Regions from separate parts of the Xenorhabdus sp. SGI 60 genome, predicted to be linked through region 3. Evidence: predicted binding sites of a transcription regulator. Region 3 holds the regulator's gene; each other region holds the start of a gene.
What was found. Region 3 encodes PurR, which represses purine synthesis genes. Its sites were predicted from a motif close to CANGCAAACGTTTGCNTG; they were not measured.
Positions count from the first base shown of each region.

Region 1: the regulator PurR is predicted to act here: its motif matches at 4,537-4,554, upstream of purM (phosphoribosylformylglycinamidine cyclo-ligase).
Region 2: the regulator PurR is predicted to act here: its motif matches at 4,558-4,575, upstream of guaB (IMP dehydrogenase).

Region 1 covers NZ_CP196860.1:1,583,965-1,590,446, reverse strand. Annotated here, with positions in the region: gene ACSJJG_RS07645 (hypothetical protein) at 1-195, opposite strand, end outside; gene ACSJJG_RS07640 (hypothetical protein) at 274-405, opposite strand; gene bepA (beta-barrel assembly-enhancing protease) at 577-2,040, shown strand; gene arsC (arsenate reductase (glutaredoxin)) at 2,051-2,422, shown strand; gene hda (DnaA inactivator Hda) at 2,506-3,213, opposite strand; gene upp (uracil phosphoribosyltransferase) at 3,768-4,394, opposite strand; gene purM (phosphoribosylformylglycinamidine cyclo-ligase) at 4,618-5,661, shown strand; gene purN (phosphoribosylglycinamide formyltransferase) at 5,761-6,399, shown strand.
Region 2 covers NZ_CP196860.1:1,617,277-1,623,758, forward strand. Annotated here, with positions in the region: gene ACSJJG_RS07800 (S9 family peptidase) at 1-627, shown strand, start outside; gene ACSJJG_RS07805 (TonB-dependent receptor domain-containing protein) at 752-3,025, shown strand; gene xseA (exodeoxyribonuclease VII large subunit) at 3,099-4,466, opposite strand; gene guaB (IMP dehydrogenase) at 4,640-6,106, shown strand; gene guaA (glutamine-hydrolyzing GMP synthase) at 6,186-6,482, shown strand, end outside.
Region 3 covers NZ_CP196860.1:1,901,843-1,908,324, forward strand. Annotated here, with positions in the region: gene cfa (cyclopropane fatty acyl phospholipid synthase) at 1-217, opposite strand, end outside; gene punC (purine nucleoside transporter PunC) at 529-1,716, opposite strand; gene punR (DNA-binding transcriptional activator PunR) at 1,845-2,753, shown strand; gene purR (HTH-type transcriptional repressor PurR) at 2,757-3,782, opposite strand; gene sodB (superoxide dismutase [Fe]) at 4,284-4,862, opposite strand; gene ACSJJG_RS09140 (Grx4 family monothiol glutaredoxin) at 5,224-5,604, shown strand; gene rnt (ribonuclease T) at 5,676-6,335, opposite strand.

The DNA of each region.
Region 1 (6,482 bases), 320 kb from region 3:
AGATCTAAATCCCTTGCCAGTTAATTCATTGAACGCCTTTTGCGCTATCGTGTCGGGTGAGTTATGGGTTTTAAATGCTTCTACAGAGGCTTTCCCGAACAAATTACAATAAGTTTCTGCGGTCTTATCTGCATTAACATGTGCCGCATATGAGAAGAATGGGGTAAGGAAAATTGGCAATAAAAGACGTTTCATAATTTCCTCTTGATTGACTATACCACGATAGTAGTAACAACTTTGACAGGAACGACAACATTAACAATAGTACATAATTCAACGTTTGTGCCGAATCTCAGCGGATAAAACCGTTGCCATTACACCATTAACCAGTGAAAGTTGAGGCAGGATGTAGCTTATATCCACATCTAAGAGTACGCTTGACCAATTCACAACCCTCTTTGTCATCCCACATCCAAGCTACCGCCGGCACTTTGCGTAGGGGAAAGAGAGGTACTCATTTCATTATTTTTCACTAAAATTTATTATAATTAATGGTTTTAAGGTACTCTTTTATCATAAAAGTATTCATGAAATTGATAGCTAAAACGGAGCACACTATTTTATGAGAATCACTTTATGAGAAAAACATCCAGAAAATCTTTGATAACTCTTTTTATCAGCCTGTTATTATCGGGGAATTCTGCTGTATTCTCTGCACCGGCTGAAGATTCACTACCTGATATCGGCACCACAGCAGGAGCCACCCTCAGCATTAATCAGGAAATGGCTATAGGGGATTTTTATATACGCTCGATAAGGGGCCAAGCCCCGTTGATTTATGATCCGTTGCTGACTCAATACATTAATCAATTAGGGCAAAGATTAGCCAATCATGCCGATGCAGTCAAAACCCCTTTTCATTTCTATCTGTTAGATAACCCTAATATTAATGCCCTTGCACTTTTCGGCGGTAATGTTGTTCTTTATTCAGGCCTGTTTCGCTATAGCAACAATGAAAGTGAACTGGCATCTGTCATGGCGCATGAGATTTCCCACATTACCCAGCGACACTTAGCACGATCAATGGAAGAACAAAAACGTACCAGCCCTCTGGCATGGGCCGGTACATTGGGTTCTATCCTACTGATGATAGCCAACCCACAAGCTGGCATGGCTGCACTCAGCGGCACACTGGCAGGCGTCCAACAAGGCATGATCAGTTTTACCCAATCGAATGAGCAAGAAGCTGATCGTATCGGAATGCAAACGCTCAGTCGAGCAGGATTTGATCCACACGGTATGCCTGATTTTATGCAAATACTGGTAGATCAGTCTCGCTATAGCTCCAAGCTACCTGAAATGCTCTATACTCACCCACTCCCTGCCAGCCGTTTGGCCGACGCCCGTAATCGGGCAAATCAATATCCAACGAAAGCGGTGCCAGAATCTCAGGATTTTCTGCTCGCCCGTATCCGTATTTTAACCATGTATTCAACTGATCAACGTCCCTATATTGATCAATGGCTAAAGACATATCGTCAGGGAACGGCCAAAGAACAGCTTGCTGCGGCCTATGGACGAGCTATTTTGCTTTCTGAAGATAAAAAGTATGCTGAAGCCAGAGTAATACTCTCTCCATTGCTAGATAAACAACCAGATAACATTTGGTTTATTGATACAATGACGGATATTGATATCGGGCAAAAACAGTATACTAATGCCATCAACCGCTTGCAGGATGCACTCAGGAAACAGAAAAATCATCGGGTATTGCAAATTAACCTCGCCAATGCCTATTTGATGGATAAAAAGTATTTTCTGGCATCACAACTTCTGTTTCGTTATACCTTTAATTACCCTGACGACCTTACTGGCTGGATACTGTTAAGAAAGACTGCCGGAGAGCAAGGGAAATACAATGATGAACTCGCCGCCTACGCGGAAATTATAGCATTGCAAGGTAATTTTAGCTCCGCGATAGAACAACTAAGCAAAGCCAGTGCATTGGCAAAATTGGGCAGTTATGAACAAAAACGATATGATGCCCGTATTGATCAATTACGCCAACTACAACAAGGTTATGAACAATATAAAAAATGAAGGGTTTTATATGCAACATGTTGACGCACGAAAAGTCACTTTTTACCACAATCCCCGTTGCTCAAAGAGCCGTGAAACTCTTAAGCTGATTGAAGAACTCGGTATTACGCCGGAAATCATTCACTATCTTGATACCCCCCCTACAGCAGGACAACTTGCCGTACTATTAAAACAATTGGGTTTCAACGATGCCCGCCAATTGATGCGTACTAAGGAAGATCTCTACCAAACATTAAACCTTGACGATACTACCTTATCCCAAGAAGTATTGCTTCAGGCGATGGCTGAAAACCCTAAACTGATTGAACGCCCGATTGTTGTTGTCGGTGATAACGCTCGTTTGGGGCGTCCCCCTGAACAAGTTAAAGAAATTCTATGGTAAATATTTTTCAATAAAAAAGTGATAGAGAACATAATTCCTATCACTTTTTTATTTTGATCTCATTCCCTTACTGCTTTATTTACTCAAAGCTCAAGGATATCTTTTACAAACGGGATCGTTAGTTTACGTTGCGCCACAATGGAAGCACGGTCAAGTTCATCTAACGTCCTGAACAACGTTTGCATTTCCCTATCGAGTCGTTTCAACACAAAACGCCCTACATCTTCCGGCAATTCAAAACCCCGTAATTTGGCCCGTAATTGCAATGCCTGGATTTTCTCATCATCTGACAGAGGTTGTAATTTATAAATTTGCCCCCAATCGAGACGAGATGCCAAATCCGGTAGTGTCAGGTTAATTTGCCGAGGAGGACGATCACCTGTGATCAAAAGACAAGTCCGGCCAATTTCTACAATGCGGTTGTAAAGATTGAAAATCGCCATCTCCCATTCCTGATCACCAGCAATACACTCAATATTATCGATGCACACTAATGATAAATGTTCCATACCATCAAGGACTTCAGGGACAAAATAGGCGCGTTTATCCAATGGTACATACCCTACAGCTTCTCCCTGTTGGGACAATTCGGCACAGGCTGCGTGAAGCAAATGGCTCTTACCCCCGCCATCGCGGGACCAGAAATAGATATAACTACCGTGTGACTGACTAATGGCCAATTTTATTGCAGCTAATAAGGAAGTATTCTCACCTGCAAAGAAACTGGCAAAAGTTTCATCATCGGGCAAATATAATGGTAGTGAAAGCTGCGACGGTGTATTCAGAAGCACCTCAAACAGAATGGATAACGAACAGCGCTAAGTCTACCACAAAAAGTCTCTATAAATGAAACGAATGCTTCGGTGAAAACAGGAGATTATCATCAAAGCACACTCCTCCATAAAATGGGCAAATTACGACCAGCAATAGTCAATATTACCAATAGTAAAAACTAAAAGTAAAAATATGCTGTAATGCCAAAAAGTTTAACTTATCCATCCTAAGTTATTTTCAATGGAAGTTAGCGACAGATATAATTTGTAAATGCCATTGTTGCTACTTATAAAAAATTTGAACGATTAGAAGGGAAGTTAGATTTTATTTTAAATGACTATGAAAAATTGAAAATAATGGAGTAATAAAAATGGCCTCTAAGAATATACTCGATAAACTTCAAGTTGCAATCCGTAAGACAACGCGAGGCCTTATATTTTCCCGCTATGCGGGGAAATATAACACGCATCTTGAAGTTGGATTGGTATAGTCCGAATGGTCATTATTGATATCCTCTTATATCACCTTACTAGAAACCAAAAAAAGCCGACTTATTAGCCGGCTATCAATGTTATTTGGTGCCAAATATTTTATCACCCGCATCCCCTAAACCCGGGACGATGTATCCATCTTCATTGAGATAGTTATCAATCGAAGCGGTATACAGTTCAACATCAGGGTGAGCCTTCTCCAGTGCTGCGATCCCTTCCGGTGCAGCAACCAAAACTAATACCTTAATGGCAGGGCATCCCGCTTTTTTCAACAAATCAATGGTAGCGATCATGGAGCCACCGGTTGCCAACATCGGATCAACCACTAATGCCATGCGTTCATTAATATCGGAGACTAATTTCTGAAAATAAGGCACTGGCTCAAGGGTTTCTTCATCACGATATACACCAACAACACTGATTCGTGCACTAGGGATATTTTCCAGTACACCATCCATCATACCCAAGCCCGCACGCAGGATAGGGACTACCGTAATTTTTTTCCCTTTAATCTGATCTATCTCTACCGGACCACACCATCCGTCAATGGTCACTTTCTCGACTTCCAAATCAGCAGTTGCTTCATATGTCAGAAGACTCCCCACCTCTGAAGCCAGTTCACGGAAGCGTTTGGTGCTTATATCATGATCTCGCATCAGGCCAAGTTTATGTTTAACTAGCGGGTGTTTAACCTCAACGATTTTCATGGGTTTCTCCTAATAGCCGGCAGATAAAAAATCGCGGGATTATAACTCCTTTTCAGCATCAAACCACTACCAATCTATTAATTTTTATCACTAACGAATTATTTTCTTCGATCCCGATCTAACAGGAAACCGATATAAAGCTATCGCAAACGTTTGCTCAGGCTGTTAGAATTATCGCCGTTCTGTTTTATTTATAAAAATGCAACCGCCTGGGAGCTACGCAGTGACCAACAAAACCTCTCTTAGCTATAAAGATGCTGGTGTCGATATTGATGCCGGTAATGTCTTAGTCAATCGTATCAAAGGTGTCGTAAAACAGACCCGTCGCCCCGAAGTGATGGGAGGATTAGGTGGTTTCGGTGCATTATGTGCCCTGCCACAGAAATATCGCGAACCGGTGTTAGTTTCCGGTACAGATGGCGTGGGGACTAAACTGCGTCTGGCCATGGACTTGAAGCGCCATGACACGATCGGAATTGATTTGGTCGCTATGTGTGTCAATGATCTGGTTGTACAAGGCGCCGAACCTCTTTTCTTCCTTGATTATTATGCTACCGGCAAACTGGATGTCGACACAGCCGCCAGTGTCATCACGGGCATAGCAGAAGGCTGCAAACAAGCTGGCTGTGCATTGGTCGGTGGTGAAACGGCAGAAATGCCCGGCATGTATCACGGTGAAGATTATGATGTCGCGGGTTTTTGCGTTGGTGTTGTTGAAAAATCGGCAATTATTGACGGCAGTCAGGTTCAAACCGGTGATGCTCTGATTGCTCTTGCATCCAGCGGACCGCACTCCAATGGTTATTCTTTGATCCGTAAAATTCTCGAGGTAAGTCAAGCGGATCCAGAGGCTACCGAACTTGAAGGGAAACCACTCGCCGATCACTTACTTGCCCCAACCCAAATTTACGTCAAATCCATTCTGGAGCTGATTGAAAAAGTAGATGTTCATGCGATTGCACATCTGACTGGAGGCGGCTTCTGGGAAAATATTCCACGTGTTCTGCCAGAAAATAGGCAGGCCAGAATCAAAGCGGACAGTTGGCAATGGCCGGCGATTTTTACCTGGTTACAGCAAGCCGGTAATGTCAGCGAGCATGAAATGTATCGCACATTTAACTGCGGAGTCGGTATGATAATCGCACTTCCTCAGTCTCAGGCAGAACAAGCGATTTCGTATCTGACTGCCTCTGGCGAAAATGCATGGCAAATTGGAACAATTGCTGAAATTAATGCCGATGAACAACCTGTCGTTATTACAAAATAAATATTTTGTCTGATTGATTTCAAGTTACAGCCAATAAAGCTGTAGCTTGAAAAAATGAAGCGCATATTAATCAATGAATTTCTTCAGTGAAAACCCGTTATGAAAAAAATTGTCGTTTTAGTCTCCGGCAATGGCAGCAATCTTCAATCCATCATTGACGCCTGCCAGCAAAACCGAATTAATGGATATATTGCTGCGGTTTTCAGTAATAATGCCGATGCCTATGGCCTGCAACGTGCTGAACAAGCAGATATCCCTGCCCACTTTATCAACCCGAAAACTTATGCGGATCGTACAAGTTATGATATCGCCCTACTCAGCGCTATTGATCAATACGCTCCCGATTTAGTGGTCTTAGCCGGTTATATGAAAATCTTATCGCCCGAATTTGTCCAGCACTATTATGGGTGCCTGCTCAATATTCACCCTTCCCTCTTGCCTAAATATCCCGGTCTGCATACCCATCGGAAGGCCATTGAAAATGGTGATAAAGAACATGGTACGTCCGTCCATTTTGTTACTGAAAAATTGGATGGCGGCCCTATTATTTTACAAGCTAAAGTACCGATTTTTGCGGGAGATAAAGAAGCAGAAGTCATCGGGCGTGTACAAACTCAGGAACACCATATTTATCCTTTGGTCATCGGCTGGTTTTTAGAGCAACGTTTGGTTATGGAAGGCAATAACGCCATTATGGATGGCAAGATTCTGCCTCCACAAGGTTATGCATCAGAATAGTTTAACTCGCTGACTTCAACTTACGGCTCTGTGTTAACGGATTTTGTTATAAAATTTTTTAAGTGCTATATTCCAGTAAGACT
Region 2 (6,482 bases), 280 kb from region 3:
GTGCATGTCCGTGGTGGTGGTGATTTAGGCAAAAATTGGTACTTGCAGGGGAAACTCAAAAATAAGATAAACAGTTTCCACGATTTTACTGATGCGACCAAGACCTTGATTGCTGATGGATATGGTAATCGCAAACGCGTTTATGCTGAAGGGGGTAGCGCGGGCGGTTTATTAATGGGTACGGTTATTAATCAGGCGCCAGAATTATACCGTGGTGTGATTGCAAAAGTGCCTTTTGTGGATGTTTTGACAACCATGCTCGATCCCTCTATTCCATTGACCACGGGTGAATATGAAGAATGGGGTAATCCAAATAACAAAGAAGATTACTTCCGTATTAAGTCTTATAGCCCATATGACAATATTCAACATCAGCGTTACCCCCATTTATTGGTTACGACAGGTTTGTATGATTCTCAAGTACAATATTGGGAGCCGGCAAAATGGGTAGCTAAATTAAGAGAAATGAAACAAGGCGACAGTCTGTTATTGTTAGAGACTAATATGGATACGGGGCATGGTGGAAAATCAGGGCGTTTTAATCGCCTGAATGATATTGCCTTTGATTATAGTTTCTTATTAATGTTAGATGACGCGAAAACCTATTTTCCAGAATTAAAAGATTAATAAAAATAACTAATTATCACTCAGGGTACTGATAATTTTATCAGTGTCTTGGGTGTTTTATTACATAAATTTGTGAAGCAATGTGAGCGGTAATAAATATTCTTCAATTTAGGATAATATATTAATGAAAACTGTGGCAAAAATAGCTGGAGCCAGCGCAATGCTGATTGGGCTTCAGGGCATCGCTTATGCTGAAAATGGCAATGACGAAAAAAAAGAGAAAGTCATACGATTCAGCAGCCTGAAAGTTTCAGGCTCTCAGGATAATCATAATTCTCCTCAGATTGAGGCCATGGAAAAACCAGGGGCTTATAGTTCGGTAGGGGAAGATCATAAATTAGAATCCGTAGATAGCATATTGCGTAGCTTGCCAGGCACTTATACCCAAATGGATGCAAGTCAAGGGCAAGGGGTTGTAAGTGTTAACATTCGTGGTTTAAGTGGCTTTGGCCGCGTTAATATGATGGTGGATGGTGTCAGCCAAACCTTCTACGGTACGGCGCCGAGTGAATTTGCGCATGGAGGCCAGCCTTATAATCAGTTTGGTGCTTTGATTGATCCCAATTTTATTGTTCGGGTTGACGTTGCCCGAGGGCAAGCTGATGACGCTGACTCGATTAATGCCTTAGTTGGAAGTGCTAATTTCCGTACCATTGGTGTTGATGATGTCATATTCGAAGGTAATAATCTGGGTGTTCGTACTAAATGGTCATATGGTAATAATGGTATCGGCCGAAGTGGTATGGTGGCTGTTGCAGGAAAAACACAAGCATTTAGCTCAGAAGGTTCTTTGGGCGCACTATTCGCTGTTAGTGGGCACAATATTGAAGCGCATTATAGAAATGCGGAGGGTATCAGTAGTGAAGAGTTTGGTACCAAAAAAACATTTAAACAAAAACCAAATTCTCAATTGATGAAACTCAATATTAAACCGAATGATTTTCATGATCTGGAATTAAGCAGTCGTCTTTACCATAATAAATTTAACAAACGTCATGTTGATAATAATGATTATTATTTGAAATATCACTATACGCCATTTACTGAGTTGGTTGATACTAAAGTTATGCTGAGTACCAGCAATGGACAACAAAATTTTCAAAATCATTCCGTGGGGGTATTGGATAAGAGTGAAGCAAAAAGTCAATCCGATTCTATCAATATCAGCAATACCAGCCGATTCAATTATGGTGATATTGATTTTGCACTCACTCTGGGCAGCAAATGGATGAAAACTGAATATCGCAAAAAAATAGATACAAGTTCGGAGGATGAAAAAACAGATGGAGAGATACAAGAATACAATACCTTTGCTCCAAGTGGTAAACAAGATATTACCAGTATTTACAGTAGATTAAAAATTGAACGTGGCATTTATACCGCTAATCTGGGGTTAAATTATTTGGATTATAGTATTAAAGGATTCAAACCAGCCTGCGACCAACGTGTAAATTGTTTCCCACAAGGGAAGGCACTGTTAAATCTAAAAGAGCGTGGATTTAATCCAAGTATTTTATTATCGGCAGAAATTATTCCTGAATTTGAGCCATTTGTAAGCTATATTCACTCAATGCGAGCACCGAATATTCAGGAAATTTTTTATACTAATGAAAGCGGTGGTTCTATTAATCCATTCCTGAAAGGAGAAAAAGCGGATACTTATCAAATTGGATTTAATAGCTATCGTCCGAATTTAATTGTGGAAGGGGATTCATTCCGCCTCAAGGCTACAATGTTTCATACTAAAATCAAAGATTACATCCTCAATGAATCTTATTTACTTTGTGCGGGAGGTAGAGTTTGTAAAAATGATGGGACGTTGACAAATGAAGATTGGGCTGGTATCAACCCTAACTTTAATTTTTATATTCATAGTAATAGCCTGACTCCAGTAACTATGCGTGGTTATGAGCTTTCGATGAATTATGATGCTGGCATATTTTACAGCTCATTAGCATATAGTCAGCAAAAAACTGAGCAGCCAACTTCAATTTCATCAGTCATTTTTGGTTCAAGTCCTGCATCTCAATTGCCGGAGCGCTATGCTACTCTGGATATGGGAGTGCGTTTGTTTGATGAAAAAATGCGTATTGGCGCTATTGCAAAATATACAGGGAAATCTTATCGTCAGGAATCTTCAATGGAATTGAATGAGGACGGTGTTATGCTAGCACACATGAAAAATGATGATAAAATACCGACTATTATTGATTTATATACCGATTATCAAATTAATAAAAATATTTTAGTTAAATTTTCCGTTCAAAATTTAACTAATCGAAATTATTCTGATGCATTGAACCGTATGAATTCATCGGCGTTTTTAGGAGAACAAGATGCGAAAACTCAAACTTCCCGTGGCCGAACTTACGTCATGGGCGCAGAAATTCGTTTTTAATTTTTTAATAAAGAACAGAGCCTAAATAGCCATATAACGATAGCGGTGAAGATCCACCGCTATTTTATTAAATCTATTTTAATTTCTTTCTCTTATTGACTTTTGTAACCTGCGTTGCCTGACTCTCAACCCAGCCATCTTGCAACCGCGTTTTCAGCATATCGCCTGCTTTTACTTGTTTGACTTGCTTTAATAATTTTCCATCAGATACTTCGCTAATACTGTAACCGCGGCTCAATGTTGCCAGCGGACTGACTGCTTCCATACGTGAACAAGAAACGGCAAATTTTTCCCGATAACGCCCTAATTGCCGTTCAATGGCCTGTCTCAAACGAAAATCAAGCTGCTGGATAGATTGGTTATAACGCTGAATCTCCCGCTCAGGATGGATTTGCAGCAATCGCTGATTCAGCTTCTCATATGAAACTGATCGCTGTTTTAGGCAACGTAAAAAACTATCAATCAACTTTTGTCGTAACTCAGCCAAATGATTCTGCTGGCGGGCTAATTGCAGATCAGGACGCTGTTGCTGGAGGCGGTGCTGTAATATATCCAATTTCTGCTGTTTTTGGGCAAAGAAATAATCCATTGCCATTTCCAGACGTTGTTGCAGGGATTGTATTTGTCGTAATAACTCTATCTGATTGCGGCTAACCAATTCTGCTGCCGCGGAAGGCGTTGGTGCACGTAAGTCAGCGACAAAATCAGCAATGGTGACATCGGTTTCATGGCCGACTGCGCTGACAATGGGAATATGGCTTTGAAATATTGCCCGTGCTACTTGTTCATCATTGAAGCACCATAAATCTTCCAGCGATCCTCCGCCACGACCGACAATCAAAACATCACACTCTTGTCGCACATTTGCCAGTTCGATTGCTCGAATAATCTGTAATGGCGCTTCGGCTCCCTGAACAGCGGTAGGGTAAATGACAATTGGCAAGGAAGGATCACGGCGTTTCAGGATATGGAGAATATCATGCAGTGCTGCGCCACTGGTGGAAGTGATGACACCGAGTCGTTTGGCAGGAGAGGGCAGTGATTTTTTATGAATTTGATCGAACAAGCCTTCGGTGGAAAGCTTTTGTTTTAACATTTCAAACTGTTGTTGAAGCAAACCCTCTCCGGCAGGCTGGATACTTTCTACAATCAGTTGATAGTCACCCCTGGGTTCATACAAGGTGATTTGTGCCCGAACCAATACTTGCTGACCATTTTGTGGACGAAACGTTGCCCTCAAATTGTGACTGCGAAACATGGCAGCCCGAATTTGTGCCCGTTCATCTTTTAACGTGAAGTACCAATGCCCTGACGATGGCTGAGAAAAATTGGATATTTCGGCGGATAACCAAATTCTGCCCATTTCCAGCTCAAGTAACTGACGGACAGTTTGGTTTAAACGGCTAACGGAAAAAATTCCGGTATTGATTGGTAGTGACATGTGAGCTAGATCAAATTTTAAAACAATGACTTAATTGACTGATATTAATCCCATCATATTACTAATCAAGAATTTTTTTCAAAAAATGCTGGAGGCAACCGATTTCGGCCTGTATAATGCCGCGGCAATATTTTATCCCTCTTATTGCTCCATAGCCTGGTGAGATATTGCCCATGTTACGAATTAAAAAAGAAGCATTAACTTTTGACGATGTATTGTTGGTTCCTGCCCACTCAACAGTCTTGCCTAACACAGCAGATTTGTCCACTCAATTAACTTCCACTATTCGCCTGAACATACCTATGCTTTCTGCCGCTATGGATACTGTGACGGAATCTTCACTGGCAATCGCACTGGCACAAGAAGGGGGCATCGGCTTCATTCATAAAAATATGTCAATCGAACGCCAGGCTGAAGAAGTCAGCCGCGTGAAGAAACATGAAAGCGGCGTAGTCACTGATCCTGTCACTGTCACGCCACAAACGACCCTGCGCGAAGTCCATGAACTGGCTAAACGTAATGGTTTTGCGGGTTACCCGGTGGTAACAGAACAAAACGAACTGGTGGGTATCATTACTGGTCGTGATGTGCGCTTTGTGACTGATTTGGAGCAGCCTGTGACCGCGGTGATGACGCCTAAAGAACGTTTGGTGACGGTAAAAGAAGGCGAAGCCCGCGAAGTTGTTTTGCAGAAAATGCACGAAAAACGCGTTGAAAAAGCACTGGTTGTTGATGATAACTTCCACCTGCTTGGCTTGATTACGGTGAAAGATTTCCAGAAAGCAGAACGTAAGCCAAACGCCTGTAAAGATGAACAAGGTCGTTTGCGTGTTGGCGCTGCCGTGGGTGCAGGTTCTGGCAACGAAGAACGGGTTGATGCATTAGTTGCTGCGGGGGTCGATGTCCTGCTTATTGACTCCTCTCATGGTCATTCTGAAGGTGTGTTGCAGCGTATTCGTGAAACTCGCGCTAAGTATCCTGATTTGCAAATCATTGGTGGTAACGTAGCGACGGGGGAAGGTGCCAAGGCTCTGGTAGAAGCGGGTGTAAACGCAGTTAAAGTGGGTATTGGTCCGGGTTCTATTTGTACAACCCGTATCGTAACCGGTGTGGGTGTTCCTCAAATCACGGCGATTGCAGATGCGGTTGAAGCACTGGAAGATACTGGCATTCCTGTTATTGCCGACGGTGGTATCCGTTTCTCTGGTGATATTGCCAAGGCGATTGCAGCGGGTGCATCCTGTGTCATGGTTGGCTCTATGTTGGCAGGAACTGAAGAATCTCCGGGTGAAATTGAACTTTACCAAGGCCGTTCATTCAAATCTTACCGCGGTATGGGTTCTTTGGGCGCGATGTCCAAAGGTTCTTCTGATCGTTACTTTCAGACTGATAACGCTGCCGACAAACTGGTTCCTGAAGGCATTGAAGGTCGTGTGGCTTACAAGGGCCTGCTGAAAACCATCGTTCACCAGCAAATGGGCGGTTTGCGTTCTTGTATGGGGCTGACGGGTTGTGCAACCATTGATGAACTGAGAACTAAAGCCGAATTCGTTCGTATCAGTGGTGCAGGTATTCAGGAAAGCCACGTTCATGATGTGACGATCACCAAAGAATCACCAAACTATCGTTCAGGTCTGTAATTTATTGAGAGTGGCCCACCATTGGGTCACTGACTTTTTTTATTTTTTAATTGCCACTTGTTTTGGGAATTCACCTCAAATGACGACTAATATCCATCAGCATCGCATTCTGATCCTTGATTTTGGCTCGCAATATACCCAGCTTATTGCTCGCCGCATTCGTGAAATTGGTGTTTATTGTGAACTTTGGACATGGAATGTCACTGAAAAACAAATCCGTGAATTTAATCCGAATGGTATTATCCTTTCTGGTGGACCAGAAAGTACGACTGAGCACAATAGCCCACGTGCGCCTGAGTATGTTTTCAATGCAGGTATACCTGTATTGGGTATCTGTTATGGTATGCAAACCATGTCCACGCAATTGGGTGGTCAG
Region 3 (6,482 bases):
CAAGGCGATCACATTCCCACCAGCCATCCATATAACTCTCACCCAGACCCAAGGAGCCTTCTTTCAATACGCGCTTATAGAAGTCAGGATTTTTAATACGTATGTCGAAAGGGCGCTTGCCATTGATATCAATATCAGTTTCCTGAAGCAATTCATGGGCGATCCTATGCCAAGGATCAGTGATTATTTTTTTACCTTCAACGAAAGACGAACTCATATACTCTCCAACATTTGTGTGATGGAATTTTGAGGTGTCACTTTGTAGCTGATTTTTATTATATAAAACCTCGAAGGTTTGTTTGAAAATAATATAGAAATTGCATTGAAAAGCACATATTGCCTATTCATCCTGAAATTAAATAGAGCGTCAATGCTCTGAAAGACCTCAAATTCCGAGTTTTTAGAATAATGAATCCGTATGAGTATATGAGTGAAATGGTATTTAAACAATCATCTAAAGGTCACATAATGGCGTAACCTTTAGATAATAATGTTCTTAACTATTATTTTTTTGGAAAATTATTGTATTTATGCTTGGTGACTTTTTTCAACACCTTGTTTTTGCAGCCAATAACCGATAGCCATGGGGACAACCGTAAGTGCCATGATTGTTGTCGTCGATAAAAGAGGGTATTCCATAAATAGAGAAACGATCATACTGGCAACAAAACAGAGGCCCAATTGCAGGGCATTTTGTAATGCAGCCGCTTTACCACTATCCTGTGGATAAACAGACAGAGCATTTGCTACTGCAATTGGATAGGATGCACCATTCATTGCCGCCATTACACAAAAAGGAATAAGAATGGCTATAAATGAAGGTTCACTTAATATGGAAATCAAACAAATAATGATCATGCTTACAGCATAGCCCACCAACAGAAATGGGAATACCGTTTCACTTTTTACTTTTTCCAGTAAGATACGGCAACCATACCCGCCAATCATAAATGCCAGAGTTTGGGGAATATAACTTAAGCCAATATCGGTAGGATCATAACCCATATCTTTCAAAATTGTTGGTGAACCCGTTAGCCAGGCAAAAAAACCTGCACTGCAAGATGCATAGATCAGTACATTTCCGTTAAAAACTGGGGAAGTGAATAACGTAAAGAAAGAAACTACCTTTTTATCGGCATGGGTTTCGATATTGGTGCGTTTATTGGTCAGAAAAAATGTTGGTATTAACAGCAAGATCGCTACGATCATTAAAACAAGGAAAATGATTCTCCAACCATTATGCGTTAATAACCATGCGCCCAACAAAGGAGCAAGAGCAGGGGAAAGAGCAACCAAAGGCATGATCATGGCAAAAACACGTTTGGTACGCTCTGCATCATATCTATCGACGACTAAAGCCTGCCAGGTCACCGCAGCAGAACAAACACCAACCGCTTGCATAAATCTCAATACCAATAACTGGATCGGGTCTGTTATCCAAAGCATACCTAAACAACTAATGGAAAACAGGAATAGGCCGATAATAAGAACAGGTTTTCTGCCCAAACGGTCAGACAATTGACCCCATAAAAGTTGGGCAAAAGCAAATCCGGCAAGAAAAATGCTAAGGCTCGCACTGATGGCGTTAGTTGATGTACCTAATTCTGCTTTCATTGTATCAAAAGCGGGCAGATACATATCAATGGCCAAATAGCCTAGCATGCTTAAGCCTGCGAGATAAGACATAAATGGAAGGGAGTTTTTATTTGTTGTCATTGTGTTAATAATTAGGTTTTGTAGTGGAGTGAGTAAGGAAATATTTGGCTTATTTTATATAGCATGATTTTTACTTGTGAAACGGTAATATTTGCACCATGCTGTGAAAAAAATTGAAAGGAAGATATATGTGGTCTGAATACTCTCTGGAAGTCGTTGATGCTGTTGCCAGAACAGGAAGTTTCAGCGCGGCTGCATCAGAACTCCATCGTGTGCCTTCTGCTGTCAGCTATACGGTAAAACAGCTTGAAGAATGGCTGGCAGTACCTCTGTTTGAACGTCGTCATCGTGATGTCGATTTAACGGAAGCGGGGGCAATTTTTGTCAAAGAAGCGCGTTCTGTTATCAAAAAAATGAATCACACTAGGCACCAGTGCCAACAGGTTGCCAACGGTTGGCGGGGGCAATTTAGTATTGCGGTTGATCAGGTAGTAAAACCAGAACGAACGCTTCGGCTAATTTTGGATTTTTATCGCCATTTTCCAGATATTGAGTTACTTATCTATCCAGAAGTTTTCAATGGCGTATGGGATGCTTTGGTGGATGAACGAGTGGATGTCGCCATTGGCGCGACACGTGCTTCCCCCGTGGGCGAGCGATATAGCTTCAGGGATATGGGGTTTATGCCTTGGCTGTGTGTAGCCAGTCCTGAACACGAACTGGCAGTAATATCGGAAAAATTGAATGATGATCAAATGCGGCCTTATCCCAGTTTATGTCTTGAAGACACCGCGCGCAGCTTACCTAAACGTGATACATGGGCTTTGGATAATCAGCGGAGGTTGATTGTTCCCGATTGGGATGTTGGATTAAGCTGCTTGATGGATGGATTGTGTGTAGGCATGGTGCCCAAACACCGAGCGCAACCGCTGATCCGTAAAGGCAAGCTGATTACACTTGAACTTGAACAACCATTGCCTGACAGCCCATGCTGCCTGACATGGTCGCAAAAAAGCCATTCACCGGCATTAAGCTGGTTACTTGATTATCTGGGGGATAGCGAAACGCTTAATGCCGAATGGCTGCAAGAAAATTAACTGTCAGCGGCGATAATCGATAAAAGGTCCATCTGCAACTGAGCGCCGTTCAACAAGGCGTGGGTGGACTTCGATAGTTTGAGCATCCTCACGTTTATTGACGATCCTGTCCAGTAGCATTGAAAAGGCCATTTGCCCTAAACGCTCTTTGGGTTGGTGGATGGTTGTCAATGCTGGCGTAAAATAGCGGGCATTACGAATATTATCATAACCGATGATTGAAATGTCTTGTGGAACGCGCAATCCCAACTCATCGGCTGCACAAATTGCTCCCATAGCCATGACATCTCCACCACAAAAAACAGCGGTTGGGCGATGTTTTTGATTCAGGATCTTGTACATAGCTTGATAACCGGACTCAGGTTCAAAATCACCTTGTACAATCCACTCATCCCGAATAGCGATATTGGCTTCTTTTAGTGCTTTGAGGAAACCTTGATGGCGGCCCCCCCCCGTATTTCTTGCCAATGACCCAGGAATAGATGCAATATCACGATGACCACGTTCAATGAGATAACGGCCAGCCAGGTAACCACCATGAAAGGCATTATCAATAATTGCATCGGTAAAATCGCCTCTGGATTCTCCCCAATCCATGACCACCATAGGAATATTACGATAGCCTTCCAGCATACTCAAAAGTTGCTCAGGGTATTCTGAACACATTACCAGCAAACCATCTACCCGTTTTTGCGCCAGCATTGCGAGATAAGCTTTCTGTTTATCAAGGTTGTTATGAGAATTACATAAAATCAGTGTATAACCTTTGCTATAGCAGCTATTTTCAACCGACTCTATGATCTCAGCAAAGTATGGTGCTTCACTTGATGTTGCCAGCAATCCAATGGATTTGGTGTGGTTAACTTTCAAGCTGCGGGCAACGGCACTGGGAGAATAGTTCAATTCTTTAATAGCGGCCCAGACTGCGGCCTTGGTATCTTCGGCGACGAAACGGGTTTTATTGATAACATGGGATACGGTTGTGGTCGAAACACCAGCGCGTTTAGCCACATCTTTAATCGTTGCCATGAAAAAAGGACTCCTGACCTTCTGGTCTAATTTATATACCCTTTATCTTTCTTGTCGGGTATAGCTATTTGTTAATCGTTTGCCAATATATTTATATACAGGGTGATGGTTGGCAATAATTTAGCGGTAAACCTTGAATTTTGTCTGATCTAGCTCAAAAGTGAAAGCAATAATCGATGCTATAAAGAGTATGGATTAAATATCGCGGTAGGGTTTTTCGATATATGGAAAATAACTGCTTAAAATTTAGGATGTTGAGGTGTCTTAATTTTCACATTGAGGATGTTCTATGGATACAGATCTGAAGCTGGGATTGTTGGCTGCCTGTAGTGCATTAATCATGATTGTTTTTCTGGCAAGCCTCTGTCTGATCTGATCAAGATCTAAAAGAAGAATTTGTAGTCTCACTTACATTAAGGGCGGGTTCTCCGGCATGCGGAATTCCGCGAATGAAGGAAAACCTGCCCTTATTATTTCAGGTTAGTATAAGAATGAATCTTATTAAGCCAGGTTTTCTTCAACAAATTTCCAGTTTACCAGAGCCCAGAAGTGCTCCAAATATTGAGGGCGTGCATTGCGGTAATCGATGTAATATGCGTGCTCCCAAACGTCAACAGTCAGTACTGGCTTATCTTCGCCAGTCAGTGGGGTTGCTGCATTTGAAGTGTTAACAATAGCCAGAGTGCCATCAACTTTCTTGACTAACCAAGTCCAGCCTGAACCAAAGTTTTTCAGGGCTGCGTCGGTGAACTGCTGTTTGAACTCAGCAAAAGAACCGAAAGCATTGTTGATAGCATTTGCAACTTTTCCGGTGGGTTCGCCCCCACCATTTGGTGACAGGCTATGCCAGTAGAAAGTATGGTTCCAAACTTGTGCTGCGTTATTGAAAATGCCAGCTTCAGAAGTTTTGATAATTTCTTCCAGCGATTTTCCGGCAAATTCAGTATCTTTAATCAGATTATTCAGGTTTACAACATAAGCGTTGTGATGTTTGCCGTAGTGATATTCCAGAGTTTCTGCAGAAATGTGTGGTTCCAGGGCATCTTTGGCATAAGGTAATGCGGGTAATTCAAAAGACATTGCATGCTCCTTTTTAATATCGGGTTTTTGGCTCCGCAAACCATGGCTTAGACACTAACCATGGGCAGGGCAAATTTAAGCTTATTATCGTGTTACTATTTTGATAATTATCTTAACAACTTTTCTGCTAAATAACAGGGAAAAAGATGCTATTGAGCTGCGAACTGGTGCAGAACTGAACTTAACATGGATTAGATACAGTCAGTTGGAATGAAAATAACTGATGATCAATTGCTGCAAATCATGGCAAAAATTTGCCATATAAAGTTCACGGTAGAAAAATTAGCGTAGAAAGTGGTATTCTGAATCAATCTTTATCTTATGCTGATAAATAGCGCTTGCAGTTTTTAAGGAAGCAAATATGACGAACATTAATGCAAATACTAACACGGTTACTGATACAACGGCTGATACAGTCATTGAAAAAATCGAACGTCAGATCAGAGAAAACCCAATTCTGCTGTACATGAAAGGCTCCCCGAAACTACCAAACTGTGGCTTCTCTGCTCAGGCAGTTCAAGCTATATCAGCTTGTGGTGAACGTTTTGCATATGTGGATATTCTGCAAAATCCAGATATCCGTGCTCAATTGCCTAAATATGCAAATTGGCCGACTTTTCCTCAACTTTGGGTTGATGGTGAGTTGGTGGGAGGTTGTGACATCCTTGTTGAAATGTACCAACGTGGTGAATTACAAACACTGATCAAAGAAACTGCTGATAAATATCGTGAGCAGGAATAAGGTCAGTCATTCATCTGAATGATGGCGCCTTTTCATAGCCCCATACTTTAATCGGTATGGGGCTTGCTTTTTTAGGATCCGCAGTTGGCTGTATCAGCAGATGGAAGCGGCCAACCACCTAGCCGTTTCCAGCGATTAACCAGTTCACAGAAAAGCAGGGCAGTTCGATCAGTATCATAAAGGGCGCTATGGGCCTGATTGCTGTCAAACGGAATTTCCGCTGTGATACAAGCTTTGGCAAGAATTGTCTGGCCAAGAACCAGGCCACTGAGTGCAGCGGTATCAAAAGTAGCGAACGGATGGAATGGGTTGCGTTTCAAACCAGCACGGTCAGCAGCAGCCATGACAAAACTGTGATCAAAATTGGCATTATGGGCGACCATAATTGCACGGTTACAATTCGTGTCTTTCATGCCTTTGCGGATCATTTTAAAAATTGCGTGCAAGGCAGTATATTCACTGACAGCTCCTCGCAAGGGGTTTGTAGGATCAATGCCAGTGAAAGCGAGAGCGGCAGGATCAAGATTAGCCCCTTCAAAAGGCTCGATATGAAAATGCAGTGTATTGGCAGGTGTTAGCCAACCCTCTTCATCCATTTTTAAAGTAATAGCAGCAATTTCAAGTAAAGCGTCTGTACGCGCATTAAAACCAGCGGTTTCGACATCAATGACAACGGGATAGTAGCCACGAAAGCGCCCACTTAGCATATTTTGATCATTTTGATTAGGCATCTGATTTTCAGTTCTTAGCTTCAGGATTCTATTTTTAACTCTGGAATAGTGGGTATTATGACAAAATTTGGTATGTCTTGCAGAAGTAATGCTTATTCGGTGGGGAATTAAAGGGCAAGATGCCCTTATTTAGGTATTTAAATAATT